4 regions of the Bacillus sp. PK6-025 genome follow, and region 1 is predicted to be linked to each of the others. Evidence: riboswitches for the same ligand, from Rfam matches in the RefSeq annotation. Region 1 holds a riboswitch; each other region holds the start of a gene.
What was found. Region 1 has a riboswitch for thiamine pyrophosphate ahead of tenA (thiaminase II). Riboswitches for the same ligand answer to the same signal wherever they lie in the genome.

Region 1 (8,021 bases):
AAAAGGGTCCAGGATTCCTTTATCGGAAAAGGAGAATAGGAAGGTTTGCTGTGAGCGATTTTTTGATGAAACAGATCATAACAGAAGAGGACAGCGGGGTTCTTTTGAAAGAATACGTCCAGCGGCTGGGCATTTCAAAAAGGATGCTGACGGACATCAAATTCGGCGGCGGGGATCTTTTGGTAAACGGCGGGCATGTAACGGTCAGATACGTTCTTCAAAAAGGGGACGAGCTCGTCATACAGTTCCCTCCGGAAAAAATGAGCGAATCTTTGCGCCCGGAAGAAATCCCGCTTGATATTTTGTTCGAAGATGACCATGTCCTCGTATTAAATAAACAGCCATGCCTGTCGTCGATTCCCTCGCGCGAGCATCCATCAGGCAGCTTGGCGAACGGTCTGATTCATTATTACCAGCGGACGGGCGTCCGCGCGACCGTTCACCTGGTGAGCAGGCTTGACCGCGACACATCGGGTGTCATGCTTGTAGCCAAGCACCGCTTTGCCCACTCGCTTTTATCGGGACTGCAAAAAAAGGGAGCCGTCAAACGGCAATATCGGGCGGTCGTCGACGGTTTGATCGCAGAAGAGCAGGGAACGATCGATGCGCCAATCGGCAGAAAATCATCGAGCATCATCGAGCGTGCGGTGATCCCCGACGGGCAAAAAGCGGTCACGCATTTTTGGGTGAACAGGCGCTTCAGCGGTATGACGGATGTCTCCATCCGTCTGAAAACCGGGAGAACCCATCAGATCCGAGTTCATATGAGTCATATCGGATATCCTTTGTGCGGTGATACGCTGTACGGAGGAACCCGCGGCTTCATCAATCGGCAGGCGCTCCACAGTGAGACGCTGACGTTTTTTCATCCCTTCACAATGGAAGAGCTGACGTTTCAAGCGCAGGTTCCGCATGATATGAGTCAGTTGATAGAGAGCTGAATTAAGCTCTCTTTTTTTATGGCTCCATACGGAACCTTGACTCATCATAAGGCAATGAAGAGGGGACAGATTCGGTTGTCAGTTCGGGGAATCTGAAAGCGGTCAGCCTGTTGCCGAATACACAACCGGTATCGATATTGATCGTATGATGAATCGTCCGCGGACGTTTGACAGGAGTGTGGCCGTACACTACCCACGGATCGCCTTTGTAATGAGCGGCCCAGTCCCGCCTGACCGGCCGTCCGTCAGGCAGCGTTTCTCCTGTAATATCTCCGTATAGCACAAACTGTTTTACTTTTCCGACAGGCTTTTTGCCGATGTCTTCCGCTTTAATGCCGGCATGTGCGACGACAAGTTCGCCGTTATGCAGGATCTCATAAAGAGGAGCTTTTTCATAAAGGCGCATGAAAAGGTCTCTGATACCCTTCTGTTTATGTTTCGGAAGGTTTCTGTATTCGGCCGCCGTCGTCTCCAGCCCGTGCTGCAGCTTCACCGGATTCCCTTTGAAAAAACGGTACAGCTTATTGCAGTGATTGCCGGGCACATATCGCACAGCTCCTTCTTCAACGGCCCGTCCTACAAATTCAACGACCTCCAGCGATTTTGGCCCTCTGTCTGTTAAATCCCCGAGAAAGACAAGTGTTCTGTTTTCCGGATGAACGGGAAACCCCGATGACAGCGAGTAACCGAGCTTTTCAATCAGCGCAATCATTTCGTCATAGCACCCGTGAATATCGCCAATTACATCATATTTCATGCGTTTTCTGCCTCCTGTCTGCGTATGTATATACATTGCCCAGTCCATATATAAATAAAGCTTCAGCGACTTTCGTCGGAGAAAATCAGGCAAATTACTTTTTTTTCTGAGCGAGCATTGTTAAAATCGATTTTTACACCTGTGAGAAAAGTGTTCAGACGGTTCTTTTCCCACATGAAAATGTCTAAAAAGATGTCCCTTTTATTTTTAAAAAAGGGAACGCTAATCATACCCGGAAACCGGTTTTAGAGGAGGTACCAGTTTATGGAGCACACATCTGTCTCATCTTTAGTTGTCGTACTGATTATCGCATTTTTAACGCCCATCCTGCTGCACCGTTTCAGGTTAAGCATACCGGTGGTTGTCGCTGAAATTATCATGGGTCTTATTATCGGAAAAAGCGGGTTCGATCTGGTCGCCCAGCACGATACATGGCTCGAAACTTTATCGATGCTCGGATTTATCTTTTTAATGTTTTTAAGCGGGCTTGAAATCGATTTTTCCGCATTTGAAAAAGGAAAGAAAAAGCAGCTGCTTCCAAGCGGAAAGGAAGCGCCGAATACATTTAAAACGGCTTCGGTCATCTTTATTGCCGTCTTTATTTTATCGCTCGGCCTTTCTTACAGCTTTGTCATGGCAGGATTTATTGACAACGCCTTTTTAATGACGCTGATCATTTCGACAATTTCGCTCGGGGTTGTCGTTCCGACGCTGAAAGAAGAGCGTCTCATGAAGACGAATATCGGCCAGATTATTTTGCTTGTCGCCGTCATTGCGGATCTTGTCACGATGATTCTGCTTGCAGTGTTCGCCTCAATCTACGGGGACGAAAACAGCAATATGTGGCTGCTGATGATCTTATTTGCCGCCGGCGTCGTTTTATACCTGTTCGGAAGGATATTTAAAAAGCGGCCTTTTGTCGAAGTGCTGTCAAAAGGAACGATCCAGATCGGCACAAGGGCGATATTTACGCTGATCATCGTACTTGTGGCGCTGTCCGAGTCGCTCGGTGCAGAAAACATACTTGGCGCGTTTTTGGCCGGGGTGCTTGTTTCGCTGCTTTCGCCGAACAAGGAGCTCGTTCAGCAGCTCGATTCATTCGGCTACGGATTCCTCATCCCGATCTTCTTTGTGATGACAGGCGTCAAATTGGACATTTGGTCGCTGTTTGGCAATCCGAAAATTTTAGTGATGATCCCGCTTCTGTTTGTGGCTCTGTTAATCAGCAAAGTCGTTCCGGTGCTGTTTTTGAAAAAGTGGTATGACATGAAAACCGTGCTGGCTTCCGGTTTTCTCCTGACTTCCACGCTTTCTTTGGTGATCGCGGCGACAACGATCGGCGAGCGCATCGGTGTCATTGACGCGCAGATGTCCGGCGCGCTGATTCTGGTCGCTGTCATTACATGCATCATCACACCGACCGGCTTTAAAAAATTAATGCCGAAAACGGAAAGCGAAAAAGAGAAAAAGACGATCACCTTTATCGGCGCAAATCAAATGACGCTGCCGGTCACGCTCGAACTTTCTCCGGAAGATTATCACGTCAGAATCCTGCATGTCCGGCAGGAAAAAAAGGAAGAAAATCTGGCGGACCCGGTGTTTGATGTTGAAGTTTTGCCTGATTATGAATACGAGACGCTTCAATCATTCGGCGTTTTCCAAACGGATATACTCGTCGTGGCCACTGGCAGCGAAGAGCGCAATACAGGGATCGCGCTTTTTGCGAAGGAGCAGAAAGTCGCGAGAATTATCGCCAGCGCAGATTCTCCAGACGCCGAATCCAGACTGAAAGATAACGGAATTGATACATTCTCCATTCTGCTTTCTACAAAAACGCTGCTGCGCGCGCTTATCGAGGCGCCTGGCGTTATGAAACTCCTGACGAACCAGGATGCGTCGCTGTATCAGATCAATATGAGCAATGAGCGATTTGACGGTGTTCTGTTAAGGGAGTTTCCGTTTACGGGAGATGTTATCTTCGTCCGAATTTTCCGCGGGGTGGACAGCATCGTGCCCCACGGGGATACAAGGCTGCAATTGGGTGACAGGCTGATCGCCACCGGTTCGCGCGAATATATTGCGGAATTGAGAAAAACGCTTGGAGACTGATGCTTGACCATTTTGCAATTCGTGATAAGATAAAAGTATAAACTGAATGAACAAGAAATGTTTTCCACTAGGGGAGTCCTTGATAAGGGCTGAGATAAAAGTGTGACTTTTAGACCCTCATAACCTGAACAGGTTCAAACCTGCGTAGGGAAGTGGCACGGTATTTGAGTATGTATTTATGCAAATTCCAAACCACTTTCCTTGCGGGAAAGTGGTTTTTTTATGTTCAGAATCGAAGGAGGAGCCTCGAAATGAAGTTTTCAGAAGAATGCCGAAACAGCGCTGCAAAATGGTGGGAAGGCAGTTTTGTCCATCCGTTTATTCAAGGGATTGGAGACGGCACACTTCCGGTTGATCGATTTAAATACTATGTCATGCAGGATTCCTACTATTTGACCCACTTTGCCAAAGTCCAATCCTTTGGTGCGGCATATGCTCGCGATTTATATACGACAAGCCGGATGGCTGAACACGCGAAAGGCACATATGAAGCCGAGATGTCGCTCCATAGGAAATTCACCGATCTATTGGGAATCACAAAGGAAGAATTGGAGTCGTTTCAGCCGTCGCCGACAGCGTATGCGTACACATCGCATATGTACCGTTCTGTCGTGAGCGGCAGTTTTGCGGAAATACTGGCCGCTTTGCTTCCTTGCTATTGGCTCTATTATGACGTCGGTGAGACGTTAAAAACGTGCAGGCCTGACAGCGCGATTTATCAGGAATGGATCGCGACATACGGAGGCGACTGGTTTAAAGAACTTGTGACAGAACAGATCAACCGCTTCGATGAGCTGGCTGAAAACGCCGATGAGAAAACGCGCGCGAAGATGAAGGAGAACTTCGTCATCTCCAGCTTCTACGAATACAGCTTCTGGGATATGGCCTACCAAAAAGAAAGCTGGTCAAAAAGCGGGGTGGATCAGCTTGCATCTGCACGCGATCACCGATGACAAGCACTCTGTGGAAGAGCTTGCTGCAAAAATCATCTCGATTCAAAATGCCGTTGACTTTATCCATATCAGGGAAAGATCAAAAAAAGTAAGTGAAATATCAAGTTTAATCGACTGCCTTGCCGAAGAAGGGGTTGATAAGCGGAAACTGATCATCAACGACAGGGTTGATATCGCTTTGTTTCATCACATTCACCGGGTTCAGCTGCCTTCACACGGCTTTTCCGTCAAAAGTGTGAGGAGCCGTTTTCCGCATTTGAAAATCGGAAAGTCCGTCCATTCGCCAGAAGAAGCGGTTCAGGCTGAAACTGAAGGTGCAGATTACGTGCTGTTCGGCCACATTTTTGAAACGGACTGTAAAAAGGGCCGGAAAGGAAGAGGAGCTCTCAGTCTGGCTGAAGTGAAGGCGGCTGTCCGCATTCCGGTCATTGCGATCGGGGGTATTACCGAACAACGACTGGCGGAAGTCAAAATGGCAGACGGCATCGCCGTGATGTCGGGGATCTTTTCTCATGACAGACCGGATGAGGCGGCCGCGCGGCTTGCCTGTCTCGCGAAGGGAGATTCATATGAGAAAGCGCTATGATACGATCGTGATCGGCGGAGGCATCATCGGGACATCCATCGCTTACCATCTTGCGAAAGCGGGGAAAAAAACGGCCGTGTTTGAAAGCGGAGAAGTCGGCAAAAAAGCGACGAGCGCGGCGGCGGGCATGCTCGGCGCCCATGCGGAATGCGATAAACCCGGTACCTTTTTCGAATTTGCCAGAGCCAGCCAAAAAGCCTATCAGCGGCTGACGGGCGAATTGAAAGACTTAAGCGGCATCGATATCAGAAAGCATGACGGAGGGATATTAAAGCTGGCATTTTCAGAAAGCGACCGCGAACACCTGATGCAAATGGCTGCACTGGATTCAGTGGAATGGCTTGAAGCCGCTGAAGTATATGAGCTGGAACCGCATGCCGGAAAAGGGATTCTCGGCGCTAATTTCATTCGGGACGACATCCATGTCGAACCGGCCGCAGTGTGCAGGGCATTTGCCAGGGGGGCCCGGATTCTCGGTGCCGAGGTCTTCGAGTTTACCCCCGTTTTATCGATCGAATCTGAAGCGGGGGCCGTCCGCGTCACTGCTGCTTCATGCACCGCGGAGGCGGAGCACGTTGTCATTGCAAGCGGTGTGTGGAGCGGTGCTTTCTTTAAACAGATCGGCATAGACAAAAGCTTTTATCCTGTCAAAGGGGAGTGCCTGTCTGTGTGGAATGACGGCATCCCTTTGACGAGGACGCTTTACCATGATCATTGCTACATCGTTCCGCGCCATAGCGGAAAGCTTGTCGTCGGCGCGACAATGAAGCCCGGGGATTGGAATGAACAGCCGGAACTTGGCGGAATCGAGGAGTTGATCCGAAAGGCCAAGTCGATGCTCCCTGACATTGAATCCATGAACATCGACCAATGCTGGGCCGGATTGCGCCCGGAAACAGGGGATGGCAATCCATATATCGGCAGACACCCTGAAAATGACCGGATATTGTTTGCTGCCGGACATTTCAGAAACGGCATCCTCCTGGCACCTGCAACCGGTGAGATGATAGCTGACATGATCCTCGGCAATCCGGTCAAAACAGAGTGGGCCGAGGCGTTTAAAGCGGAGCGAAAGGAGGCTGTGCACAGGTGAACATTCAGCTCAACGGCCGGAAAATAGAGTGGAGAGATGACGGCGGCACGATTTACGATTTGCTCGCATCCTACAGTTTGGAAAATCGTGTTGTCGTTGTTGAAAGAAACAGGCAGATTATCGGAAAAGACCAATATCAAACAGTCAAACTGGAAGAACACGATGTCATCGAAATCGTTCATTTTGTCGGAGGGGGATAAACCGTTATGTTAAAAATCGCAGATCGTCAATTCTCATCAAGATTATTGCTCGGCACAGGGAAGTATCCGTCATTTGAAATTCAAAAAGAGGCTGTCAGTGCATCTGAATCGGAGATCCTGACCTTTGCCGTCAGACGGATGAATATTTTTGAAGAATCTCAGCCTAATTTTTTGGAGCAGCTTGATTTAAGCCGTTATACGCTTTTGCCGAATACGGCCGGAGCAAAAACGGCTGAGGAAGCCGTCCGGATCGCCAAGCTTGCTAAAGCGAGCGGTCTTTGCGACATGATCAAAGTCGAAGTGATCGGATGTGACCGTTCGCTTCTGCCTGACCCGGTAGAAACGCTGAAGGCGTCAGAAGCCTTGCTTGAAGAAGGCTTCATTGTGCTGCCGTATACATCGGACGATGTCGTCCTTGCGAGAAAGCTTGAAGAGCTCGGCGTACACGCCATTATGCCCGGGGCCTCTCCAATCGGTTCGGGACAGGGAATCGTCAATCCGCTTAACCTGTCGTTCATCATTGAACAGGCTAAGGTTCCCGTAATCGTGGATGCCGGAATCGGTTCTCCGAAAGATGCGGCATACGCAATGGAACTCGGCGCTGACGGAGTGCTTTTGAACACGGCAGTGAGCGGGGCGAAAGATCCGGTTCAAATGGCGAAGGCTATGAAGCTCGCCGTTGAAGCGGGCAGACTCGGATACCTTGCCGGACGAATTCCGGAAAAGAACTACGGCATCGCCAGCAGTCCTGAAGAAGGGAAGTTGACGATTTGACCGGCAGGTATTCAAGACAGGAGCTTTTTCACCCGATCGGACCGGACGGCCAGGAAAAATTAAGTCGCGTCCGCGTCCTGGTAATCGGTGCGGGGGCATTGGGCGCGGCCAGCGCAGAAATGCTGGTGAGGGCCGGAGTCGGTTCGCTGACGATTGCCGACAGGGATTATGTGGAATGGAGCAATCTCCAGCGCCAGCAGCTCTATACGGAACAGGATGTGGTTGATCATATGCCAAAGGCAGCCGCTGCCGAAAAAAGGCTGCGCCTGATCAACAGCTCTGTTCAAGTAACCGGCATTGTAGCAGATGTTACCGCGGAAAAAGCGCTCGAGCTTGCGGAGAAAGCGTCCCTGATCGTCGATGCGACCGATAATTTTGAAACGCGGCTGATCATGAACGATGCGGCGGTCAAGTTAGGCATCCCTTTTCTGTACGGCGCGTGTGTCGCAAGCTATGGCATCACATATACCGTCATTCCGGGGAAAACGCCGTGCCTTCACTGTCTTTTGGGGCATTTGCCCGCGAATACCATGACGTGCGACACAGCAGGGGTGATCGGTCCGGTTGTTCAGCAGGTTGCCGCTTACCAGGTAACAGATGCCCTGAAG
Region 2 (8,021 bases), 340 kb from region 1:
AAAAACAACAGATATATCAAAACGACTTCTATTGGAAAATCGGTCGAAGGCCGTGATATCTATTTGACAGTGCTTGCCAAAGATAAAGCCGCTGTCGATAAGTATCAGAAGGTGACTCACCCTGCCATGCTCAATGACCCGAAGAAATTGCAGGCCGACATTAAATCCGGCGCATTTGGCGACTATCAGGTGCCGATCTGGTTGAACAATATTCATCCGAATGAAGCGCCTGGCGTCGATGCGATCATGAATTACTTTAAGTCAATGGCATTGGATAAGAGCATGACGTACGATACAGTTCTGCCGAATGGCAAGAAAAGCAAGACAACGTTGAATATAGACGATGCATTGGAACATGTTTTTTTCCTGTTCGTTTATACGGACAACCCGGATGGCCGGGTTCATACAACACGTTCCAATGCTGAGGATTTCGATTTGAACCGGGATAATTCTTATCAAACCCAGCCTGAAACGCGCAGCGTAACGGAACAAATCGCGAAGTGGTCGCCGCTGTCTTTTCTGGATATGCACGGGTTCGATGCCAATTTCCTGATTGAGCCTTCTACTCCGCCTCATAACCCGAATGTTGAGTATGACCTTTTGATTGACCACATGGTGGAACAGGCAAAGGCTATGGGTGAGGCCGGGATTGCTAATACGAAGTATGACTACTATCACATCCCTTATGAAGAACATCGGAAAACTGCGAAAGATCCAAATTATGTGTCAAAAGGCACGGCTTCGGGATGGGATGATGCATCTGCAGCATATACCGCTGCATTCGCCATGTATCACGGTGCGATGGGTCACACGCTGGAAACGCCCGAGTCGAATGAAGAGTCTACCAAAGCTCTGTATTACAGTTCTGCGGCAGCCACAAAATATGTAGCGGGAAAAAAAGAAGAGCTGTTCCTGAACCAATTAAAAATATTCGAGCGCGGCGTGGACAATATCGATGATCGTGCTGTCGATCATTACTTGGTCAACGCCAAAAACGAAGAGATCGGCCGTCCGCGGCAGGGCAATCAAAACTTCTTCCCGGAATATTACGTACTGCCGGTCGATAAAAATATTCAAAAGAATGTGTTGGAAACCTATAAGATGGTTGAGTACTTCCTTCGCAACGGCGTAAAGATTGAACGATCAACAAAAGCGGTAACCGTTAATGGAAAAACATATCCGGCAGGATCATTTATTGTAAACATGCACCAGGCAAACCGCGGCCTCGCGAACTTGGTCTTGTATGATGGAATAGATGTATCTGATTATGAAATGATAGCCGGTGAGATGATTCAAAATTTCCATGATATGCGAGGTTTTGACCGTTATGTAATTCGAGATGCCGGGGTGTTCAAAGGCAAGACTTCTGCCATCACCTCCGTGTCGTTTCCGGGGACTAAAATGCCAAAACGCTCAGCTTATGTGCTAATCCAGAACACAAACAATGATGCGATAAAGGCAGTCAACGAGTTACTGGCAGCCGGCAAGACCGTTACAATGCTCACCAAGAGCGGATCAGGCTATCAAGCGGGCGACTTCGCGGTTGCCTACAAGGACCTGGCCCCATTGGCTTCCAAGTACTATCTTGACGTGAGCGCATCCGGCCATAAGAAACCAAGCGGCAAAGTCCTCAAGGCTTCTACTGTAGGAGCACTGGGTGAAGCGGCATATGTACTGAAAAATCTGGGCTTTAACGTCACCTCAGAACAGGCGGGCGCAGATGTGCTTGTCAATACGTTCGACTCTTCTAAATATGTTAATAAAGGAAAGCCTTACATTGCATTTGGAAACATGGGGATGACGAATGTTCAGAAGTGGATACCCGGATTTTCTTTTAAAGGACCTGAATGGGAGAGATACGAAGGCGTCTTCTTGGCAAATGTCATGCAAGATCATGCTATTACAGCTCCTTACAATAAACAGGAATACTTCTACACAGTCACTGGTTCTTATATTACCGCTGTTCCTAAAACGGCAAAAGTGCTTGCGGTGATTGCTGATGAAGATCACTTCTTCAAGGCAGGCTGGTGGCCTGGACATGATGCTGCCAAAGGAAAGATTATGGCTTTCACGTATAAAGATAACAACAAGAACTTAACTGTTTTCGCTAACGATCTAACCAATGACGATCATCCGCAGCATCAATATCGGTTGCTGGCGAATTCGATTTTCAATGCCGGTCCCGGAAAAACCGAAAATGCTCCATCATCAAAACGATGAGAGGCTGGACAGCTGAAGTGCAAGCGGCTCCCGCAGTGGAGGTGTCTCGTCTAAACAGCTGGATAGACAAGCTTTGGAACGAACATTGAACCATCGTTAGCAGTGCCATGATTTTAGATCATGCTGCCTTTCTTTTGAAGGGCAGTTTTTTCGTGTCTGACGGGTCTTCATCGTTTGCTTTGCTTCTAGTCAAAGGGCCGGAAGCTTCCGTAAGTGCCTGCTTTTCATATGCGGCCATATGCTTCCAGCCTTTCTTGAATCCTCCCCATTTTTTTATGCAGAAACTTAAGGTTAAAAAAGACGATAAGTGTTCCGGATAGGGCTGATAAGATCATTGCAGGAAAACTGAATTTTTCTATCTCTGCGGCAGCGGTCAGCAGATAGCAACAAAATGGCAGCATAAAGATCGACGTTAATATGCCGGGTACATAATGTTTAAATGTGAACCATAGGACGATATGAACAAGGAAATGAACAGTAAAAGCAAAAAAGAAACCAAACCAGATAATATATTGATTAAAATAAATACTGAGAACAGTTACACCAACAGCTAGTATAAATTCTTCGAGCACAGCGCAAACAAAAGAAGCGGTTTTGGCATGTCCAAATGGAGCTTTTTTCAGTTGTTTCAGTTTGCTTCGATATCTTTTGCCCCATGCCTCGACCATCACCATCTCTTCAAAATCATGCAGTATAAATAATATCGGCAGCATCCAAGCTATAAATTGCATGTTTTCCATTTACATTCCCCCTCTTATGTGCCACAATTGTGACATTTCATAGAGAACAAAGTCAATGAGCCAACGAAAAGTGCTACATTGCCATAAAAAGTGCGACAGGAGAGAGAATATGAAGCAAATGCCCTCAAAAACAGCTCAGCAATCTAAAAGCTGGCTGACGCTATCATTGTTGGAGCTTATGAAGGAAAAAAGCTTTTCAGACATCACCATTACAGAGATAGCGGAAAAAGCGCAGCTTGACAGAAGAACATTTTATCGGCATTTCCATTCAAAAAAAGATATATTAGACCGCTATTTTGAGCAGCTTTGCAGTGAGTATTCCAATTACATTGTTCAGGAAAAACATATTGACTTATCCAGTCTTGGACATGCATACTTCAACTTTTGGAGCCGACATGCCGATTTTTTACAAGCCCTTCATCAGAACCATTTGTTTTATTTGATTGTTGAGAAATATAATGAACTTCTACCGGATCTTCATAAAAAATTTAAAGAAGAAACCTTTCATTTTAAAAGCAAAATCGACTTGGAGTACGGGCTTTCATTCAGCGCAGGGGGCTTTTGGAACATCCTTTCAAAATGGTTTGAGAGAGGCCGGAAGGAAACTCCTGAAGAAATGAGTCATATTCTGCAAGGAATAGTAGATTCATTTTTAAACAAGCAAGCTATCGAAAGGTGATCTCTGTTGGTATATGAGTGCTTTAAGCGTTTAGCCTTCTTTCTTAATTTCTGCTTGTGCTTACGGCCAATCTTCGGTACCGTTAATGCAAAGACCCTTGTAATATAGAGAACAGGAGTGAGGCCGTTGTTGAATACGGTGAAGATCAGAGGGGTGGCTATCGGAGAAGGAGCCCCGAAAATTTGCGTGCCGCTCATCGGAAAAACGCATGAACAATTGAAAGAAGAAGCTGCTTTTCTTCTATCGATTAATCCGGATCTTGCCGAATGGCGGGCGGATTTTTTTGAGGATGTCGAAGACGTTGACAAAGTGAAAAAGGTATTGGCTGACATCCGGGAGATCTTAAAGGATATCCCGTTGATATTTACATTTCGTAGCGCGGAGGAAGGCGGCGAAAAAGAAGTCAGTAAGGAATTTTACTTTTCCTTGAATCATGCCGTAGTCAAAACAGGGCTGGCAGATGTGATTGATGTCGAGCTGTTCAATGAAGAGCATCATGTGGAAAAACTGGTTCAAGCGGCTCATATGCAGCATGTCTTTGTCATTATATCCAACCACGATTTCGGGAAGACGCCGAGAGCGGAAGAGATCGTTTCCCGTCTCCGAAAAGCCCAGGATCTTGGCGCCGATTTCCCTAAGATCGCGGTGATGCCTGAAACACCGGCAGATGTGCTGGTGTTGCTTGAGGCGACTCATATGATGCATGAGCGGTATGCGAAGCGGCCGATTATCACGATGTCGATGGCCGGAAAAGGCTTGATCAGCCGGCTCGCCGGAGAGGTATTTGGCTCGGCCGTGACGTTCGGCGCAGCGAAAAAAGCATCCGCACCTGGCCAAATTGAGGCGACGGATTTGAAACATATACTTGATGTGCTTCATCGCAATTTATAATCATTGGGTGCGCCGCTCTGATCCCTTTTATAGTGAAAAAGATTCATATATTTTTCCATCCTTTTCACTTGCCAAATCGGTGTGTTACGATAAAAAATGAATTGAATAGCTTTACTAGGGGTGCCCGACTGCGGGCTGAGAGAGAAACATGTGTTTCTTAACCCTTTGGACCTGATCTGGTTCGTACCAGCGTGGGGAAGTAAAAAGGATTCGGGAGAAGATGGGGAATGGGTATGGTCCGTCTGTCTTCCAGTGATTTTACTGACTGTAAAACCAGGTTCATCATATGAGCCTGGTTTTTTTGTGCTGGTGCTGTTCCGGAGTTTCGTCCTGATCAATTTTTTAGAGGGGAAGGATTTTTACATGAAACAGGAGTCAGTACAGCAAAAAAACATCTCGATTATGTCAAGTTTTTCAGGGAGCCGCAAAGTGTATGTCGAAGGGGCGCGACCTGACATTCAAGTGCCGATGAGAGAAATTTCGCTAAGTCCGACGACGGGTTCATTTGGCGCCGAAGAAAATCAGCCTGTCCGCGTCTACGACACGAGCGGTCCCTATACGGACGCGAATGCAGAGGTTGATATTCTTAAGGGGCTGAAACCTTTGCGGGCGACCTGGATCAGGGAGCGCGGCGATACCGAAGAATATGAAGGCAGAGAAATCAGACCGGAGGATAACGGCTATAAAAGCAAAGAGAAAGCGAGCAACAGCTATCCAGGGTTGAAACGAAAACCGCTGCGCGCGAAAAAAAGTCAAAATGTCACCCAGCTGCATTACGCAAGAAAGGGGATCATTACGCCCGAGATGGAATTTATCGCGATCCGAGAGCATGTATCTCCCGAATTTGTTCGTGATGAAGTGGCAAGCGGACGGGCGATTATTCCGTCAAATATCAACCATCCGGAAAGCGAACCGATGATTATCGGCCGCAACTTCCACGTGAAAATCAATGCCAACATCGGCAATTCCGCTGTCACCTCTTCGATTGAAGAAGAAGTAGAAAAAATGACATGGGCCATCCGCTGGGGCGCTGATACGATGATGGACTTGTCCACAGGTAAAGATATTCATACAACGAGGGAGTGGATCATCCGCAATTGTCCAGTTCCTGTAGGGACTGTGCCAATTTATCAGGCGCTTGAAAAAGTAAACGGCGTCGCGGAAGATCTCACTTGGGAGATTTACCGCGATACATTAATCGAGCAGGCTGAGCAAGGCGTTGATTATTTTACGATTCATGCCGGCGTCCTTCTTCGGTATGTGCCGCTGACGGCAAAGCGCGTCACTGGAATCGTATCCCGCGGCGGGGCAATTATGGCGCAATGGTGTTTGGCTCATCATGAGGAAAGCTTTCTGTACACGCATTTTGAAGAGATTTGCGAGATTATGAAAACATACGATATCGCATTTTCGCTCGGGGACGGCCTTCGGCCCGGCTCGATTGCGGATGCGAATGATGAGGCCCAATTTGCCGAATTGGAGACGCTCGGCGAGCTGACGGAAATCGCCTGGAAGCATGATGTTCAAGTGATGATCGAAGGACCGGGACACGTGCCGATGCATAAAATTAAAGAGAATGTCGACAAGCAGATGGAAATTTGCAAAGAGGCGCCGTTTTACACGCTCGGCCCGCTGACGACCGATATTGCACCGGGCTACGATCATATTACATCGGCAATCGGAGCGGCGATGATCGGCTGGTACGGCACGGCCATGCTTTGCTATGTGACGCCGAAGGAGCATTTGGGACTGCCGAACAAAGACGATGTCCGCGAAGGCGTCATAACATACAAAATCGCGGCCCATGCGGCTGACCTTGCCAAAGGGCACCCCGGCGCGCAAATCCGCGATGACGCGCTTTCCAAGGCGCGCTTTGAATTCCGCTGGCGGGACCAGTTCAATTTGTCGCTCGATCCGGAAAGAGCGCTTGAATACCATGATGAAACCCTTCCGGCGGAAGGCGCCAAAACGGCACACTTTTGTTCAATGTGCGGGCCTAAATTTTGCAGTATGAGAATTTCCCAGGATATTCGCGACTATGCCAAGGAAAACGGCCTTGATGAACAAAAGGCTATTCAAAAAGGATTGGAAGAGAAGGCGAAGGAATTTAAAAAAGCAGGCGGCAGCATTTACAGTTAAAAACGGGCAATACTGCAGATGAAAGGGGAACCTTTCATCTGTTTTTTTATAATATGGGGTTGACAGGTCGGAATAATATGAATTAGTATGTTGTTTAATATTTCGGAAAATTCCATCAGCGCTGATCGGTCAACCGAAGGCTCTTATCTCAATTGGGATAAGAGTTTTTTATTTTCAGTTTAGAAAAGAAAGGGGAACAAGATGTCTTTATCAATTCGTGTAAATGAAAAAGCATTTGGAAACGGCAGCCTTAAAACAAGCGTGCTTCAAGACGTGAAACTGACGGTCGAAAACGGCGAATTTCTGACTGTCATCGGTCCAAGCGGATGCGGGAAAAGCACGCTCTTAAAAATCGCTGCCGGTCTTGACGGGAATTATGAAGGGCGAATCAGCATGAACGGAAGAGAAATCAAGGGCCCGGGGATTCAGCAAGGTTTCATCTTTCAGGAGCATCGGCTTTTTCCATGGCTGACGGTCGAGCAAAATATCGCCGCTGATTTAAGCCTGAAAGAACCGGCGGTGCGAAAAAAAGTCGATGAATTGATTGAAACGGTGCGGCTGAAAGGCGCGGAGAAACAGTATCCACGCGAGCTGTCCGGAGGTATGTCGCAGCGGGTCGCGATTGCCAGGGCTTTGCTCAGGGAGCCTGAGATTTTGCTGCTTGATGAACCCTTCGGCGCCTTGGACGCCTTTACGAGAAAGCATCTCCAGGATGTTCTGACAGACATTTGGCGAGAAAAGAAGATGACGATGATCCTCGTGACGCACGATATTGACGAATCGGTTTATTTAGCCAACCGGGTCGCGATTCTTACCGCAAAGCCGGGGAGAATCCACAAGCTGATTCCGGTCGATCTGCCATTTCCGCGCAGCAGAACATCGCCCGTTTTTCAATCAATCAGACAAAAAGTGCTGAAAGAATTCGAGACAACGGAAACATTCAGCTTTCAGGAAGGTTCAGGGATTTGAGCAGAAAGGAGCGGAAAAACGTGAAAAAGTGGCCGTTGTATATGCTGGGCTGCCTGATGCTTCTTGCGGGCTGTTCAGCAGCCCAATCAAGCGGAGGGGGCGGAGATTTAAAAGAGATCAACATCGGAGTGCAGCAAAGCTTAAGCCCGTTGCTCCTTGCGAAAGAAAAAGGCTGGTTTGAAAAAGAGTTCGCAAAAGAAGGGATTCAAGTGAAATGGACAGAGTTTCAAAGCGGTCCGCCGCAGTTTGAAGGTCTTGCCGCAGGTAAACTTGATTTTTCCCAGGTCGGAAATTCACCGGTGATCGCAGGGCAGGCGGCTGGCATTGATTTTAAAGAAATCGGTCTTTCGCAAGACGGTTTAAAGGCGAACGGCATTCTTGTG
Region 3 (8,021 bases), 2.0 Mb from region 1:
CTTCCGGGGTGCTTTTCACCTTTCCCTCACGGTACTGGTTCACTATCGGTCACTAGGGAGTATTTAGCCTTGGGAGATGGTCCTCCCGGATTCCGACGGAATTTCACGTGTTCCGCCGTACTCAGGATCCACTCAGGAGAGAACGAAGTTTTGACTACAGGGCTGTTACCTCCTATGGCGGGCCTTTCCAGGCCTCTTCATCTACCTCGTTCTTTTGTAACTCCGTACAGAGTGTCCTACAACCCCAAGAGGCAAGCCTCTTGGTTTGGGCTGTTCCCGTTTCGCTCGCCGCTACTCAGGGAATCGCATTTGCTTTCTCTTCCTCCGGGTACTTAGATGTTTCAGTTCCCCGGGTCTGCCTTCTCATATCCTATGAATTCAGATATGGATACTGCTCCATTACGAGCAGTGGGTTTCCCCATTCGGAAATCTCCGGATCAAAGCTTGCTTACAGCTCCCCGAAGCATATCGGTGTTCGTCCCGTCCTTCATCGGCTCCTAGTGCCAAGGCATCCACCGTGCGCCCTTTCTAACTTAACCGTTAAAAAGAATCACTACGTGATATCTTGCATTACGAATTGAATGTGATGTCTACTGTTATCTAGTTTTCAAAGAACAACGCACAGGAGGTGCTAACACATGCGTTGCCACAGGATGTGGCGCATTTAGCAGGTGTCTCCTATGTCTGAAGGAATGATCCTTCAAAACTAAACAAGATCTAAACGCACCTGTCTATAAGACCGCAAGGTCTTATATTCCGTATAATATCCTTAGAAAGGAGGTGATCCAGCCGCACCTTCCGATACGGCTACCTTGTTACGACTTCACCCCAATCATCTGTCCCACCTTCGGCGGCTGGCTCCAAAAGGTTACCTCACCGACTTCGGGTGTTACAAACTCTCGTGGTGTGACGGGCGGTGTGTACAAGGCCCGGGAACGTATTCACCGCGGCATGCTGATCCGCGATTACTAGCGATTCCAGCTTCACGCAGTCGAGTTGCAGACTGCGATCCGAACTGAGAACAGATTTGTGGGATTGGCTTAGCCTCGCGGCTTCGCTGCCCTTTGTTCTGCCCATTGTAGCACGTGTGTAGCCCAGGTCATAAGGGGCATGATGATTTGACGTCATCCCCACCTTCCTCCGGTTTGTCACCGGCAGTCACCTTAGAGTGCCCAACTGAATGCTGGCAACTAAGATCAAGGGTTGCGCTCGTTGCGGGACTTAACCCAACATCTCACGACACGAGCTGACGACAACCATGCACCACCTGTCACTCTGCCCCCGAAGGGGAAGCCCTATCTCTAGGGTTGTCAGAGGATGTCAAGACCTGGTAAGGTTCTTCGCGTTGCTTCGAATTAAACCACATGCTCCACCGCTTGTGCGGGCCCCCGTCAATTCCTTTGAGTTTCAGTCTTGCGACCGTACTCCCCAGGCGGAGTGCTTAATGCGTTTGCTGCAGCACTAAAGGGCGGAAACCCTCTAACACTTAGCACTCATCGTTTACGGCGTGGACTACCAGGGTATCTAATCCTGTTCGCTCCCCACGCTTTCGCGCCTCAGCGTCAGTTACAGACCAGAGAGTCGCCTTCGCCACTGGTGTTCCTCCACATCTCTACGCATTTCACCGCTACACGTGGAATTCCACTCTCCTCTTCTGCACTCAAGTTCCCCAGTTTCCAATGACCCTCCCCGGTTGAGCCGGGGGCTTTCACATCAGACTTAAGAAACCGCCTGCGCGCGCTTTACGCCCAATAATTCCGGACAACGCTTGCCACCTACGTATTACCGCGGCTGCTGGCACGTAGTTAGCCGTGGCTTTCTGGTTAGGTACCGTCAAGGTACCGCCCTATTCGAACGGTACTTGTTCTTCCCTAACAACAGAGTTTTACGATCCGAAAACCTTCATCACTCACGCGGCGTTGCTCCGTCAGACTTTCGTCCATTGCGGAAGATTCCCTACTGCTGCCTCCCGTAGGAGTCTGGGCCGTGTCTCAGTCCCAGTGTGGCCGATCACCCTCTCAGGTCGGCTACGCATCGTCGCCTTGGTGAGCCGTTACCTCACCAACTAGCTAATGCGCCGCGGGTCCATCTGTAAGTGGTAGCTAAAAGCCACCTTTTATAATTGAACCATGCGGTTCAATCAAGCATCTGGTATTAGCCCCGGTTTCCCGGAGTTATCCCAGTCTTACAGGCAGGTTACCCACGTGTTACTCACCCGTCCGCCGCTAACATCAGGGAGCAAGCTCCCATCTGTCCGCTCGACTTGCATGTATTAGGCACGCCGCCAGCGTTCGTCCTGAGCCAGGATCAAACTCTCCATGAAGTTTGATAATGACTACGCACAACATGTGTGCGATTTATTTAATGAATTAACAGGTACGTTTTGTCTTGTTTAGTTTTCAAAGATCATTTCCGCCTCTCGAAGAAGCGACTTTACTAATATAACATTCTATCATCGTGAATGTCAACAACTTTTTTCAAAAGATTTTCGAAGTTGTTTTTATAAAGCCTCCTTTTTAGGGGCGGATACTAATATAACATCTATTTTCGTTTTTCACAATAGCTTTTTTAAAAAAATAATAATCAAATGATTTGGACTCAGATGATTCCTGATCATCTCGACCTCAGGCAGTTGACAGCATTTATTTCTTCTTACTGCTTTCTTCTATATAAAAGTATACAGCGGTCTTTAAAAATTGATTTACTAAAGCTGCACATGGTCCAAAGCTTCGAGGATGACATTAAACTCTCCGTTATCAGCTTTTACTTGAATAAAAAGCTCCTCATTCCGGAGCTTTGTAACAGAATATATATTCTTCTCATTTTCATTCACGCTGGTTGGCGGATAAAGATTGTGCAGCCTACCTTTTCAGCTTGGCGGTCGAATGTCTGACAACCAGTTCAGGTTTGTAGACGGTGGAATGTTCAAGCTGATTCGTGTTGCGTCCCTCAACTTTGGCAATCATCCATTTTGCCGCCTCAATCCCCATCTGCATTTTCGGATGAGTGACTGACGTCAGCTTCACTTCAGATGCCTCGCTCAAATGTGAGTTGTCATATCCGACAATCGAAATGTCTTCCGGCACTTTCAAACCGAATTCCCTCACGACATCCAACACCAAAAGCGCTATCTCGTCATTATAGCAGAATATGGCAGTCGGACGGTCTGATGAAGAAAGCCGCTTCCTGGCTTCAGCTATCGTTTTTTGTTTTTTGTTCTCTGTTGTGTACGTCACGACCATTTCAGGGTAAAACGACAAGCCGTTTTCTCTGAAAGCACGGATAAATCCTTTCATCCGGTTGGCGCCCTGCATATCGTCCTGTTTAAAGAAACCGAACACTTTTTCATGGCCGAGTTTAATCAAATGCTCAGTGGCGATAAAGCCGCCGTGTTCATCATCCAAAATGAAATGGGGCGGATTTAGCTCCTGATAAAATTGGTTAATCATCAAATACGGAATATGATGTTGTTCAAGCGTCAGATAGTAACTTAAATTCGGGTTAAAGCTTCCTGTTTTCGTCGGCTCCACGATCAACCCAGCAATTTTTTTATCGAGCATATTCACAAGGCATTGTTTTTCTTTTTCAATGTCATTATTGGTGCTCGCGACGACAAGGGTGTATCCTTCGCTGGACAGTGACGATTCGATTCCTCTTATAATAGAAGGAAAAATGTAATCCGAAAGGTAAGTCGTAATAACCCCGATCATCTTATTTCTTTCCCTTCCTTTTTCAGAAAGCTGAAGACGGTGAGAGCAATACGTCCCTGAGCCCTGCTCTCTGTATAAAAGCCCTTCATGAACAAGGTCGCCAATCGCTTGCCGGATCGTGTGCCTGCTTACATCAAATATTTTCATCAATTCGTTTTCCGAATGAATTTTTTCCCCCGGCTTCACTTTGCCTTCATATATCCACGATTTAATTTTATTTTTCACCATGCTGTATTTTGTAGGTTCACTCATCAGATCAACCCTTTACTGATCTTGTACGTACGAATACGTTCTATTATAAAGGAAAAGATGTTTGCATTGCTACATATTGGAGAAATTAAGCAAAATTTTTCGAAAAATCAGCTTGTCGTCCGTTTCTTTTTTTAGTATAGTAGAATATAACTAAATAACTTGATGACCACAAGGGGAGCCTCGAGGCTGAGAGTGAACGACCGTTCTGACCCTTTGAACCTGTTAGTTAACGCTGGCGTAGGGATGTGGCAAAGTCATTTCTAATTGCATCCAAAGCAGTGCGTGGAAAACTTTCCTACTCCTTCCCCGCATTGCTTTTTTTATTGGGAAAGAAGTCCAGTATCCCTTTGTTCATCAAAAGTGAGGGTTATGATGAATCAATCTAAACAACTTGTACAGCTGATTGAAATTGCGTTTATGACAGGAATAGCACTTATACTTGATATGGTGTCCGGAATGTTTTTAAAAATGCCTCAAGGCGGTTCAATCGCCGTCATGATGATTCCGATCTTCCTGATTTCCTTTAGATGGGGGCTGAAGGCAGGGCTGGCAACCGGGTTTTTAGCCGGATTGCTTCAGTTTGTCACTGGAGGATTTTACGTTTATCATCCTCTGCAGCTTCTTCTTGATTATTTTATCGCGCCTACAGCCGCGGGAATCGGCGGCTTTTTTGCCGGATCGATCAGAAATGCTTCAGTCGAGAAACAAAAAGGAAAGATCATTTTCTATGTTACGCTGGCCGTCTTTCTCGGAAGCGGACTGAAATTTCTCGCTCATGTCATCAGCGGCGCTGTCTTTTTTGGAAACTATGCGCCTGAAGGCACTCCGGTATGGATTTATTCCTTGGTATATAATGGAACATATATGCTTCCGTCTTTCATTGTCTGCACAATTGTCCTTTGTTTACTGCTGCTAACCGCGCCAAAACTCTTGGAAAACAGATCAGACATGAGATAGCATAAAAAACAGCGGACTCGCCTGAGATTCCGCTGTTTTTTTATGATTTAATCAAATCTGCGACCAATATATACCGCTCCGGTGCTGAACCGATAAAGTCAAAAGGATAGCAGGTGGAAACCGTCAATGTTGCTCTCGGCTTTGGTACAATCACCGTCCGGTCATCCGCATCCACGATCCGCACCTTTTTCACTTTGTATGTAAAAGTTCCGTAGGAAGCTTCAACAATTAACTGATCGCCCTTCCCCACTCGGCCGAGTTTTCGGAAAACCGTATCCCGGTGGCCTGATAAAACCGAGTTGTCATCTTCTCCAGGCAGAACGGAACCAGCGAAATGGCCCACGCCTTTTTGCAGCTCGTCTTCATCTGTCCCGTGATATATAGGAATCCTTGCATTGATTTTCGGAATGACAAGATCACCGATTTTCTCCCCGGTTTTAAATGTTTGATCAATCACCGTTTTTTCTTTTTTCGCCGTCTGAATCGGAGGTTTTTCAGGCTTTTCTTCTTCTTTCATCTGCTGAAATGAAAAAAGAGCGTAGCCGTGCATTAACTTGAACACATTCGTTGTTGTAAAATAAGCGCCGCACACAACCATCACAATAGCTGCGAGCCAGATGATTTTTTTTCGATGTGCCTTAATTTCCTTTCACTCCTTATAAAAACTTCCCATTCTCTACATAATTAGAATGGGAAGTGACATGTTAAGCCGCTTTGCGAAGCCTTCTGATCATGAAGAATCCGCCAAACATCAGAACGGCGCCTAAGATCGACCATTCCGCGTAATGCCCGGCTGTCTTTGGAAGCTTTGCACCTTTAACCGTCTTTTTCACATGAGATGGCTTTGAATCATGTTTGACAGCCGTTTGGGTTTGCTTCACTTTTGACCCTGTATCATGAATTAAATCAGATCCGATCATGTCAGGCGTCAGCAATACATCCAAAATGAAGTTGCCTTGCAGATCGTATACTTCCACCAGAAGGCTTGCTCCCTTCAGATCTTCCGCGCTGACAAGCGTTGTCAAAGACACTTCTTTTTTCTTTCCGTCTTTAACAAGATAGTATTTTGTTTTCACTTCAAGCGTCTTCTGAAGATCGTTTAAAATGGATAGCATTTCAGCGATATCCTGAGCTGAGAGCTCTGATACAGACTCGAAATCGGCTACCGTTTCAAGACGTTCTCCAAGAGCCATCAAATCATTTTCAAGGTTTGGATTTTTATCGCGCACCTTTCGGAGATGATTCACGAGCCTTTCCCACTCCTGATCATCCACACCCAATTCTTGAAACAGGTTCCCGATCTGAAAATCGTCTTCTTCATATGTCACAGTGAAAAGCGCATCGTCCAATTCGTATTCAAACATAAACACGTCGAGAATGTTTTGGCCGCTTTCCATATAGCCATTTTCAACAAAAAGGTCAGCCGCTTCTTTTTCGCTCAATCCGTATTCTTTTAAATAGGATGCCAAAAGTTGATTAGTCAGTCTTTCCCCTAAAAAATCTTTCAACTCTTCCACCGACTCAAAATCTTTTAAACTTTCATCATATGTATCCTGTAAATAAGCTTCCAATTCTTTTTCTTTCATTCCTATTTCTTCAAGATACTCTTGAAGCTCGGCCTGTTTCGGCGCGGCAAAAGCACCAGCTGCCGGCACTAAAACCAGGATGCAGACCAATAGTGACATCAGCCTTTTTTTCATTTCTTATGACCCCCTAAATTTATCTTTCATTTTGATTATAGTGGAAATATTTTTAAAAACATGTATTGTAATTGAAAATCTTTTCGTCTATAATATTTTGTTCTTTTTCCTGTTTAAACAGGCATAATCTTCCCCTCTATTGAATGTAATATAGTAAAGCGAATAGAGGAGGTATGCAAATGAACCCTTACTATATGATGCTCTTATGTTACGTCCTATCGATCATCCACTTTTTAATAGGCTACCGGGAAGCCCTGAAAATAAGCGGAGCTGACGGGCTGGTCAACGGAACCGCAATGATCTCCTGTATTCCGCTTGGCGCGGTTTTCGCTTTTTTCGCGCACTTTTTTTGGAAAATGACGATTTAATTTCAGAAATGAACTTTTCACCGGCGAACTTGCATTTCAGCGTTATTCACAGACGGCAGCAGTTTATGCTATGATTAATAGAACTTCAATTTACAAAAAATTCACAAAGATTGGAGGGAAGAGAATGGCCAAAGCCGTGGCTTCACAAGAAGTCGCCAATATGCTCAACGACTGGTACATACTGATGAAAAAAAGAGACATTTCAGGCTCAATCGAAATGAAAGATGACATAGATAAAGCAATTGAAAAAATGGAAGAAGATCATGACGTTCTACTCTATTATCAAATGCTCGATTTTCGCTTAAGGCTCCTTCTTGAAGATATCTCCCAATCTTCCACCGAAAAATTGGAGGCCATCAGTTTTCAAGACAAAGATCCAAAAAGTACGGACGACAAGCTGAATTATTATTTTTACCTGTTTAAAGGGATTTATGAGGACTACAAGCAAAACCATACAGAAGCGCTCAATTTTTTCAGAATAGCGGAAAAAAGACTGAGCGTCATTCAAAATGAAATTGAAAAAGCTGAATTTCATTATAAAATCGGTGTTTTGTATTACAACTTAAAAGCGACATGGCTGTCGATTCATCACATCAACATTGCCTCCGGCATCTTTCAAGGGTATGACGGGTATGCCAAGCGGGTCATCAACTGCAAAATGCTGATCGGGCTCAATTATATTGACCAATTTAAGTTCTCCGAAAGTGAAGTATTATTAAAAGAAGCGATCGAAAAAACCGAAAAAATCGGCGACCAATTCCTTTTACCGTGTACCTACTATAATATGGGCTTTTTGAAGAGTAAGGAAGACAAGCAGGAGGAAGCGCTAAAGTATTACAATAAAGCTTTTGCAATCAAAGATTTTGAAACGAAAGCCAAGTATGCTTACCTTCTTTGCGTTTATGAAAACACAAGGTCTCTTTTCAAAACCAACGCACACAAACAAGCATTTAAATGGATCGAAGTGGGCTTTAAAAAATCCCGGGAAATGAACAGCGAAATTTTCGAATTGAAATTCAAAATTTTATATACAT
Region 4 (8,021 bases), 1.5 Mb from region 1:
GGAATGTGCGATGCTGAAAGAAAAACAACTCGCAGAAAGCTGGGAGCATGAAGAACGCTGGAAAGGGATCACAAGGCCGTATCAGGCGGCTGACGTTATTCGGCTGAGAGGCACGCTTGAGATTGAATACACGATTGCAAGGCGCGGCGCCGAAAAGCTGTGGAAGCTTCTCCACACAGAGGACTTCGTGCCGGCGCTGGGCGCTTTGACCGGAAATCAAGCCATGCAGCAAGTAAAAGCCGGATTGAAAGCGATTTATTTAAGCGGTTGGCAGGTGGCGGCCGATGCCAATTTGTCAGGGAGCATGTATCCTGACCAAAGCCTTTATCCGGCAAACAGCGTGCCGGAAGTCGTCAAAAAAATCAACCGTACGCTGCAGCGCGCCGATCAAATTCACCATATGGAAGGAAAAGAAGACATCGATTGGTTTGCTCCGATTGTGGCCGACGCTGAAGCGGGCTTCGGCGGACAGCTGAATGTGTTCGAGCTGATGAAAGGTATGATTGAAGCCGGCGCCGCGGGAGTTCACTTTGAAGACCAGTTGTCGTCTGAGAAAAAGTGCGGGCATTTGGGCGGGAAAGTGCTGCTTCCGACGCAAACGGCGGTGCGTAATTTGATTGCCGCGCGCCTCGCCGCAGACGTGATGGGAGTCCCGACCATTCTTATTGCCCGTACGGACGCGAATGCGGCCGACCTGATCACAAGCGACGTCGATTCATATGATGCGCCGTTTTTGACGGGAGAGCGAACAGCGGAAGGGTTCTTCAAAACAAAGCCGGGTCTTGATCAGGCGATTGCGAGAGGTTTGGCGTATGCGCCGTATGCCGATTTGATCTGGTGTGAAACGTCTGAGCCGAATATTGAAGAAGCCCGCCGGTTTGCACAGGCGATCCATGAAAAATTCCCGGGCAAACTGCTCGCCTACAACTGCTCCCCTTCGTTCAACTGGAAGGCCAAACTGGATGACAACACCATCTTGAACTTCCAGAAACAGCTCAGTGAAATGGGCTATAAATTTCAATTTGTCACACTGGCAGGCTTCCACGCCTTAAACCACGGCATGTTTGAATTGGCCCGCCAATATAAGCACCGCGGAATGGCGGCGTATTCTGATCTGCAGCAGGCCGAGTTTGCCAGCGAAGTCCACGGCTATACGGCGACAAGGCATCAGCGCGAAGTCGGAACGAGCTACTTTGATGAAGTCGCCCAGGTTGTGACAGGCGGGACTTCATCAACCACTGCACTGAAGGGATCGACTGAAGCGGAACAATTTCAATCCTAAAAACGTAAAAAGCCGCCCGTCATGGGGCGGCTTGCTTGTTGTCTATCAAGTTAGCAATTGACATCATTGGAAGGGGCGGTAAAAGGGTTTTCCCTAATAACAGTCAGTGTCTGATGATTTTTGTTGTTTCTTTTGGCCGGCCGGTTGTCTTTGCTGAAAGAATAGAACAAATACACAGCCATTGTCAAAATCAAGATAAACATCATCATAAATATCCCCTCCAAATTTTTTTGTCTTCACTATATTAGACGAACAAGCCTGCAAAAGGTTTCAGAAAATTAACATTTTTCCATAAATATTTTTACCCGCTGCATCTTCTGTATGAAACCCGGCGGTTCTATACAAGAATAAAACTGAAAAACTCAGGTTGACATCATAATCATTGATGTGTAGAGTAAAAGTTAATGTAATAGGAAGTCCACTAGGGGAGCCGTAAGCCGGCTGAGACAAGAAGCGATCTTGGACCCTTTGAACCTGATCTAGTTCATACTAGCGTAGGGAAGTGGAGCCGGTGTCTTTATGATTTCATCATACAAAGGCCGCTCCATTTTGGGGCGGCTTTTTTGCGTAAAAAGCGGCTCGCTCCCCCTGTGCCTTCCTTATAAAACCGATTGCTGAGGAGGCTATCTACATGAGTTTTTCTGCAGAACTTCGCCGCGAGGCAGACCCTATTTTTGAAGCCATTTTTGAGCATCCGTTTGTATTGGGACTGGCGTCCGGCAAGCTGAAAAAGGAGCAGCTTATTCATTATGTGAAGCAAGATTACGAGTATTTGAACGCTTTTATTCAAATCTACGGAATTGCAATTTCCAAGTGTCAAAACCGGAAAGACATGGAGATGTTTCATGAGCAGATTTCATTTGTATTAAACAGCGAAGTGCACCCGCACAACAACCTGTGCCGGGCCGCGGGGGTGGAGTATGAATCTCTGCAGGGCTATCCGCTTGCGCCTTCTGCCCATCATTATATCCACCATATGCTGACGACGGCGCACGAAGGCACGCTGGGAGAGATATTAGCCGTCTTGCTGCCTTGTCCGTGGACATATTGGGAGATCGGAAAAAAACTGATGATGGACGTTCAGCCTGACCCGTCGCATCCATTTTATGACTGGATCTGTTTTTACGGAGACAGAACCGATTCAATCACGACGAAGTTTTGCGCCCGCCTGGATGAATGGGCCGAAACAGCGGGCAAGGCTGAAAAAGAAAAAATGAAGGAGCTTTTTTTGCAAAGCTGTCAGCTTGAATACGGCTTTTGGGAGATGGCTTATACAGTTGAAGATTGGCCTGTGGAAATGGAGGCGGTGAGACGATGAATTGGAACATGAAAGAAGTCGTGATGGCAGTGATCTTGTCCGTTGCATGCGGCGTCATTTACTTAGGATGGTCCACCTTGTGGATCCCTGTTTCAGCTATTGTCGGGCCTGTCGGAGCGAACTTTATGTTCGGCATTTGGGTGATCGCCAGCCCGATTGTCGCTTATATCATCCGTAAACCGGGTGCGGCGCTGATTGCCGAGACGGCAGCTGCGGCGGTCGAACTGCTGACCGGAAGCCACTTTGGACTGTCAGCATTATTAATCGGTGTGTTCCAGGGAGCCGGTGCGGAAATCGCGTTTGCGATCTTTCGCTATAAGCGTTACAACTTGTTTACCCTTATGCTTTCCGGTGCGCTTGCCGCGGTCGGAAGCATGACATACAGCCTGATGGCGAACGGTTTTGCCTACTATACGACGCAAACGCTGATCATGACGCTTATCATCCAAATCATCAGCGGCATTGTACTCGGCGGCTGGCTGGCAAAAGCCGTTGTCGAAGCGCTTGCGAAAACGGGAGTCCTGAATCAGTATGAGATCATGAAGGAACAGCGGAAGAAGGATGATGCCGATGCGTTCATTTCTCGGATGCAGTAACCTTTCCGTCCGTTTTTATCATCGTCCTGAAACAGTCCTAGACCGGGTCTCGCTGTCGATTGGGCAGGGAGAGAAAGTGCTGATACTCGGTCCGAGCGGAAGCGGCAAATCGACACTGTTGTCCGTGCTTTCCGGCATCATTCCTGAACATGTCGAAGCTGAGGTCAGCGGAGAGGTCAATCGCAGAAAGAGCGCCGGCGTTATGTTTCAGGATCCGGATTCGCAGTTCTGCATGCTTCATGTTGATGAGGAAATCGCTTTTAGCCTAGAAAACCGGTCCGTCTCCCCAAAAGATATGGACGGCATCATCTCGGAGCTGATGGAGCAAGTCGGATTAAAGATAGATAAGAAAACGCCGATCGAAACCTTGTCAGGCGGTATGAAGCAGAGACTGGCATTAGCGTGCCTGCTCGCTCTGGAGCCTGAAGTGCTGTTTTTTGACGAGCCGACGGCGCAGCTGGACCCGGCCAGCCGGAAAGACATCTTTGCCTTGCTTCGTAACGTTTCACGAAAAAGCGGACAGACGATGGTGTTCGTCGAACACGTGCTGGACGGCTGTATCGAGTGGATGGACCGCGTCATTCTTTTCAATGGAAAGGGACAGATCATCGCTGACGGAAAGCCGGAAGAAATCGTGAAACATTTTCAGCCGGAGATGAAAGCGGCGGGCATCTGGCAGCCGAAACTGTACCCTGCGGTATGGGAAGATGTCATCACACAAGATGATCATCCGCTCGCCGTCAAGCTCTCTTCTACATTGAAAATGAAAGAGGAGGAGGCGAAAAACAGGCCTGCAGCTGACAGAGACATATTGATCCGCGCAGACGACGCGGCGATCGGCTATCGGAAAAAGATCGTTGCCGACGGCATCACCCTTGAGATTCCAAGGGGAGAATGGATTTCGGTCATCGGCGAGAACGGGAGCGGAAAGAGTACGTTTTTAAAAAGTCTGATCAGGCTTGAAGCCGTCAAAAAAGGGCGCCTTTATCTTGAGGATCGGGAGCTGAAGAAATGGTCCGACCGGACGCTCTATGAGAAGGCCGGCTTTGTCTTTCAAAATCCCGAGCTTCAATTTATTCGGGACACGGTGTTTGACGAGATCGCGTTCGGGGCGAGGCAGCGGGGATGGCCGGAGGACCGGGTCGAAAAGAAAACGGCTGAATTGCTGCGGGAATTCGGACTTGACGCTCATCAAAAAGCGCACCCCTTTACATTAAGCCTCGGGCAGAAACGGCGTTTAAGCGTTGCGACAATGCTTTTGTTTGACCAGGATCTGCTGCTGCTTGACGAGCCGACATTCGGTCAGGACGAAAGGACGGCGCAAGAATTAATCAAGCGGTTAAAGGAACGGCAGGAACGGGGAACGACGATTGTGATGGTGACGCACGACATGGACATCGTAGATGAGCATTCCGGCCGTGTCATCGTGTTTCATCAAGGGAAAGCGGCATTTCAAGGAACGCCGTATCGATTATTTTCTGATCAAGGCCTCGTCCGCCGCTTTTCATTGATACCGCCGCTTCATTACCGGTTCATGCATGAAAGAAAGGAGAGGGTTCCCGTATGAAAAGCAATGGTTCACTTCTTTCGGCATTGAACCCGAGCGCCAAGCTCTTTTCCCACCTCCTGGTCATGTGCTTGCTCATGTTTGTTTCAAATCCGAAACCGACTCTATTCATTTGGCTGTTTGCGGTTGCCGTCGGAATTTTTTTCGGGGGATGGACTTTGTCTTATTTAAGTAAGCGGCTGTTGCCTTATCTCGTCTTTTTTATTCTCGTCTTTTGGATGATGGCCGCTTTTGGAAAAGGCGAGGAAACGATTTGGGAATGGGCCTGGTTCCGTGTCACCGAGGAAAGCGTCGGCAATGGGCTGACAATCGCGCTCCGGATGCTCGGCTTTGTCACATACGGTCTTTTGTTTACATCAACAACCGATTTGACGCAGTTTATTATGAGCCTGATTCATCAATGCAGGCTGTCGCCTAAGTGGGCTTATGGCTTGCTGGCCGGCTTCCGTTTTGTCCCGCTTTTTCAGTCTGAGCTTTCGCAAATGAAGGCGGCGCACAAAATCAGGGGCTATAAGCAAAAAAACAGCTGGAAGGCGTTTATTCGCTATGCGCTGCCTTTGTTTTCGCAAGGCATCCGCAAGTCGGAAAGAATCGCCGTTGCCATGGAAGCGAGAGGGTTTACCGGTGCAAAAGACCGCACCTACTATCAAACAGCGCGGCTTTCCGGAAAAGACTTCGTTTATTTTGCGGGTCTGGCGTCAGTCACAGCGGGAATTTTGCTCATTTTTTAAGAGGGTTTTTTACAGGGCCGCACTGCGGCTCTTTTTTTATAAATCGGGCATTCTGTAAAATGTAAATATTTCGGACGTTGACTGAAACATATTGACCTAGGCCAAAAAGATTGTACAATCAATGTGTACCATATGAAAAAAGAAATATAAAAAATCCCCTTACAAGATGGGAGTGGCGCGATGTGAAAATTGCCAAAGTGATCAACAACAATGTGATCAGTGTTTTAAATGAACAGGGTCAGGAATTAGTGGTCATGGGCAGGGGAATCGCTTTTCAAAAAAAGCCTGGGGAAGCGGTGGATGAATCGAGAATCGAGAAGATTTTCAGGCTTGATAATAAAGATGTATCAGAAAGATTTAAGACGCTGTTGGACGAAATTCCGATCGAATTTATGGAAATGTCTGAAGAAATTATCTCCTATGCGAAATTAAAGCTCGGCAAGAAGCTGAATGACAGTATTTATGTCTCGCTGACCGACCATATTCATTTCGCCGTCGAACGGCATAAAAAGGGTCTGGATATTAAAAACGCCCTGCTTTGGGAGACAAAACGGCTGTATAAAGATGAGTTCGCCATCGGCAAAGAGGCGCTGGCCATCATTGAAAAGAAGACGGGGACAGCTCTTCCGGAGGATGAAGCCGCTTTTATCGCACTCCATATCGTAAACGCCGAGCTGAATGAAGAAATGCCGAACATCGTCAATATTACGAAAGTCATGCAGGAGATTTTAAGCATCGTCAAATATCACTTTCATATCGATTTTGACGAAGAATCGCTTCACTATTACCGCTTCATTACCCATTTGAAATTTTTCGCGCAGCGGCTGTTCAGCGGAGCCTATATGGAAAGCCGGGACGACTTTTTATTTGAAACCGTCAAAAATAAGTACCGCGACGCTTATGTGTGTACAAATAAAATCAGGCAGTACATCGAAAAAGAATACGGTCATCAGCTGACAAACGAAGAGCTTCTGTATTTGACGATTCATATCGAGCGGGTCGTTCATCAAAAATAGAGGATGATGCTAAAATGAAAGCGTTGACAATTGGATAAATGTATGCTACTTTTTACTTACATCAACTTATACAGGTTGTTAGGATTGTTACTGATCATGCAGGCAAAACCTAAATGACTGTGAGCGGGATTCTTATGCCCTTGTTTTTCACAGTGATTTAGGTTTTTTTATTTTCATCATGTCTTAAAACGGGATTGTTACTGTTCGGCAGGCAAAACCTAAACTAAGCCTTCTTTGTACTGGCTTTAGTTTAGGTTTTTTATTTTTTAACAGCTTAATAGGGCTTTAGGAGAGACAGGAGATGATCAACGATGGATGTTCAATCAATGGCAAAAGAAATTCTGGAGCGCGTCGGCGGGGAGAAGAACGTTGTATCGCTAGTCCATTGCGCGACAAGGCTTCGCTTCAAACTGAAAGACCGTTCCAAAGCAGACAGGGAAGCGCTTGAAAATACGGATGGCGTGGTAACCGTAGTGGAGAGCGGCGGACAATTTCAAGTCGTTATCGGCAATAACGTTCCTGAAGTCTATAAAGAAATCGGCCGGATCTCTCAACTGTTGGAAGGTTCTGCGGCCGATCACAGCCAAAAAGAGAAAGGAAGCCTCGCCGGTAGATTGGTAGATATCGTATCTAGCATTTTCACTCCGCTGCTCGGCGTCATGGCAGGAGCGGGGATTTTAAAAGGCCTGCTTTTGATTTGCACAAACGCCGGCTGGCTCTCGCCGGAAGAGACGACATATACGATTCTATACGCGGCAGCCGACAGCCTGTTTTATTTCCTGCCTTTGCTGCTCGCCGTTACGGCCGCCAAAAAATTTGGAGCGAACCCGTTCATAGCGCTGACGATTGCCGGGGCGCTGATCTATCCAACGATACTCGAACTGAAAAACAGCGGCGCCCAGACGGAGTTTTTCGGCATTCCGGTCGTCTTGATGAATTATACGTCGACCGTTATCCCGATTATCCTTGCCGTATTTGTAATGAGCTATCTTGAAAGATTATGTATGCGCTTTATTCATGAAAGCGTGAAGAACTTTATCACCCCTTTATTATGCCTGACGGTGATGGTGCCGTTAACTTTGATCGTATTCGGACCGCTCGGTGTTTACACAGGAAACGGGATTGCGGCGGCGATTCTGTCCGTTTTTGATGTCAGCCCGATTCTGGCAGGAGCGATTATCGCGGCCTTATGGCAAATCCTTGTCATCTTCGGCATTCACTGGGGGATCGTCCCTGTCATTTTGAACAACATTGCCGTCCACGGCAAGGACTACATCAAACCGGCGACGGCAGCCGCCGTCTTTGCCCAAACAGGAGCTGCGTTTGGTGTCATGCTGAAGACGAAAAACAAGAAGTTGAAAGCATTGGCAGGATCTGCTGCCGTTACCGGGATATTCGGGATTACAGAGCCGGCCGTCTACGGGGTGACACTCAGGCTGAAAAAGCCGTTTGTATGCGGTGTCATCAGTGCAGCGGCAGGCGGAGCCATTATCGGATACTCCGGCAGTGTC

Region 2: another riboswitch for thiamine pyrophosphate. It lies ahead of thiC (phosphomethylpyrimidine synthase ThiC); the one in region 1 lies ahead of tenA (thiaminase II).
Region 3: another riboswitch for thiamine pyrophosphate. It lies ahead of thiT (energy-coupled thiamine transporter ThiT); the one in region 1 lies ahead of tenA (thiaminase II).
Region 4: another riboswitch for thiamine pyrophosphate. It lies ahead of tenA (thiaminase II); the one in region 1 lies ahead of tenA (thiaminase II).

Annotation. Positions count from the first base shown of each region.
Region 1 covers NZ_CP096509.1:1,297,616-1,305,636, forward strand. Annotated here, with positions in the region: gene M1D67_RS06535 (NAD kinase) at 1-39, shown strand, start outside; gene M1D67_RS06540 (RluA family pseudouridine synthase) at 51-941, shown strand; gene prpE (bis(5'-nucleosyl)-tetraphosphatase PrpE) at 958-1,698, opposite strand; gene M1D67_RS06550 (monovalent cation:proton antiporter family protein) at 1,963-3,807, shown strand; TPP riboswitch at 3,867-3,975, shown strand; gene tenA (thiaminase II) at 4,059-4,760, shown strand; gene tenI (thiazole tautomerase TenI) at 4,735-5,346, shown strand; gene thiO (glycine oxidase ThiO) at 5,330-6,439, shown strand; gene thiS (sulfur carrier protein ThiS) at 6,436-6,639, shown strand; gene M1D67_RS06575 (thiazole synthase) at 6,646-7,413, shown strand; gene M1D67_RS06580 (thiazole biosynthesis adenylyltransferase ThiF) at 7,410-8,021, shown strand, end outside.
Region 2 covers NZ_CP096509.1:958,385-966,405, forward strand. Annotated here, with positions in the region: gene M1D67_RS04845 (M14 family metallopeptidase) at 1-2,220, shown strand, start outside; gene M1D67_RS04850 (HXXEE domain-containing protein) at 2,445-2,960, opposite strand; gene M1D67_RS04855 (TetR/AcrR family transcriptional regulator) at 3,070-3,639, shown strand; gene aroD (type I 3-dehydroquinate dehydratase) at 3,766-4,530, shown strand; TPP riboswitch at 4,637-4,745, shown strand; gene thiC (phosphomethylpyrimidine synthase ThiC) at 4,894-6,669, shown strand; gene M1D67_RS04870 (ABC transporter ATP-binding protein) at 6,871-7,638, shown strand; gene M1D67_RS04875 (aliphatic sulfonate ABC transporter substrate-binding protein) at 7,680-8,021, shown strand, end outside.
Region 3 covers NZ_CP096509.1:3,304,576-3,312,596, forward strand. Annotated here, with positions in the region: rRNA gene M1D67_RS16950 (23S ribosomal RNA) at 1-539, opposite strand, end outside; rRNA gene M1D67_RS16955 (16S ribosomal RNA) at 774-2,323, opposite strand; gene M1D67_RS16960 (GntR family transcriptional regulator) at 2,862-3,962, opposite strand; TPP riboswitch at 4,124-4,223, shown strand; gene thiT (energy-coupled thiamine transporter ThiT) at 4,335-4,919, shown strand; gene M1D67_RS16970 (class D sortase) at 4,960-5,517, opposite strand; gene M1D67_RS16975 (processed acidic surface protein) at 5,624-6,619, opposite strand; gene M1D67_RS16980 (hypothetical protein) at 6,799-6,987, shown strand; gene M1D67_RS16985 (response regulator aspartate phosphatase) at 7,112-8,021, shown strand, end outside.
Region 4 covers NZ_CP096509.1:4,187,427-4,195,447, reverse strand. Annotated here, with positions in the region: gene aceA (isocitrate lyase) at 11-1,282, shown strand; gene M1D67_RS21415 (hypothetical protein) at 1,333-1,491, opposite strand; TPP riboswitch at 1,696-1,800, shown strand; gene tenA (thiaminase II) at 1,914-2,600, shown strand; gene M1D67_RS21405 (ECF transporter S component) at 2,597-3,196, shown strand; gene M1D67_RS21400 (ABC transporter ATP-binding protein) at 3,171-4,763, shown strand; gene M1D67_RS21395 (energy-coupling factor transporter transmembrane component T family protein) at 4,760-5,494, shown strand; gene licT (BglG family transcription antiterminator LicT) at 5,677-6,510, shown strand; gene M1D67_RS21385 (PTS beta-glucoside transporter subunit IIBCA) at 6,822-8,021, shown strand, end outside.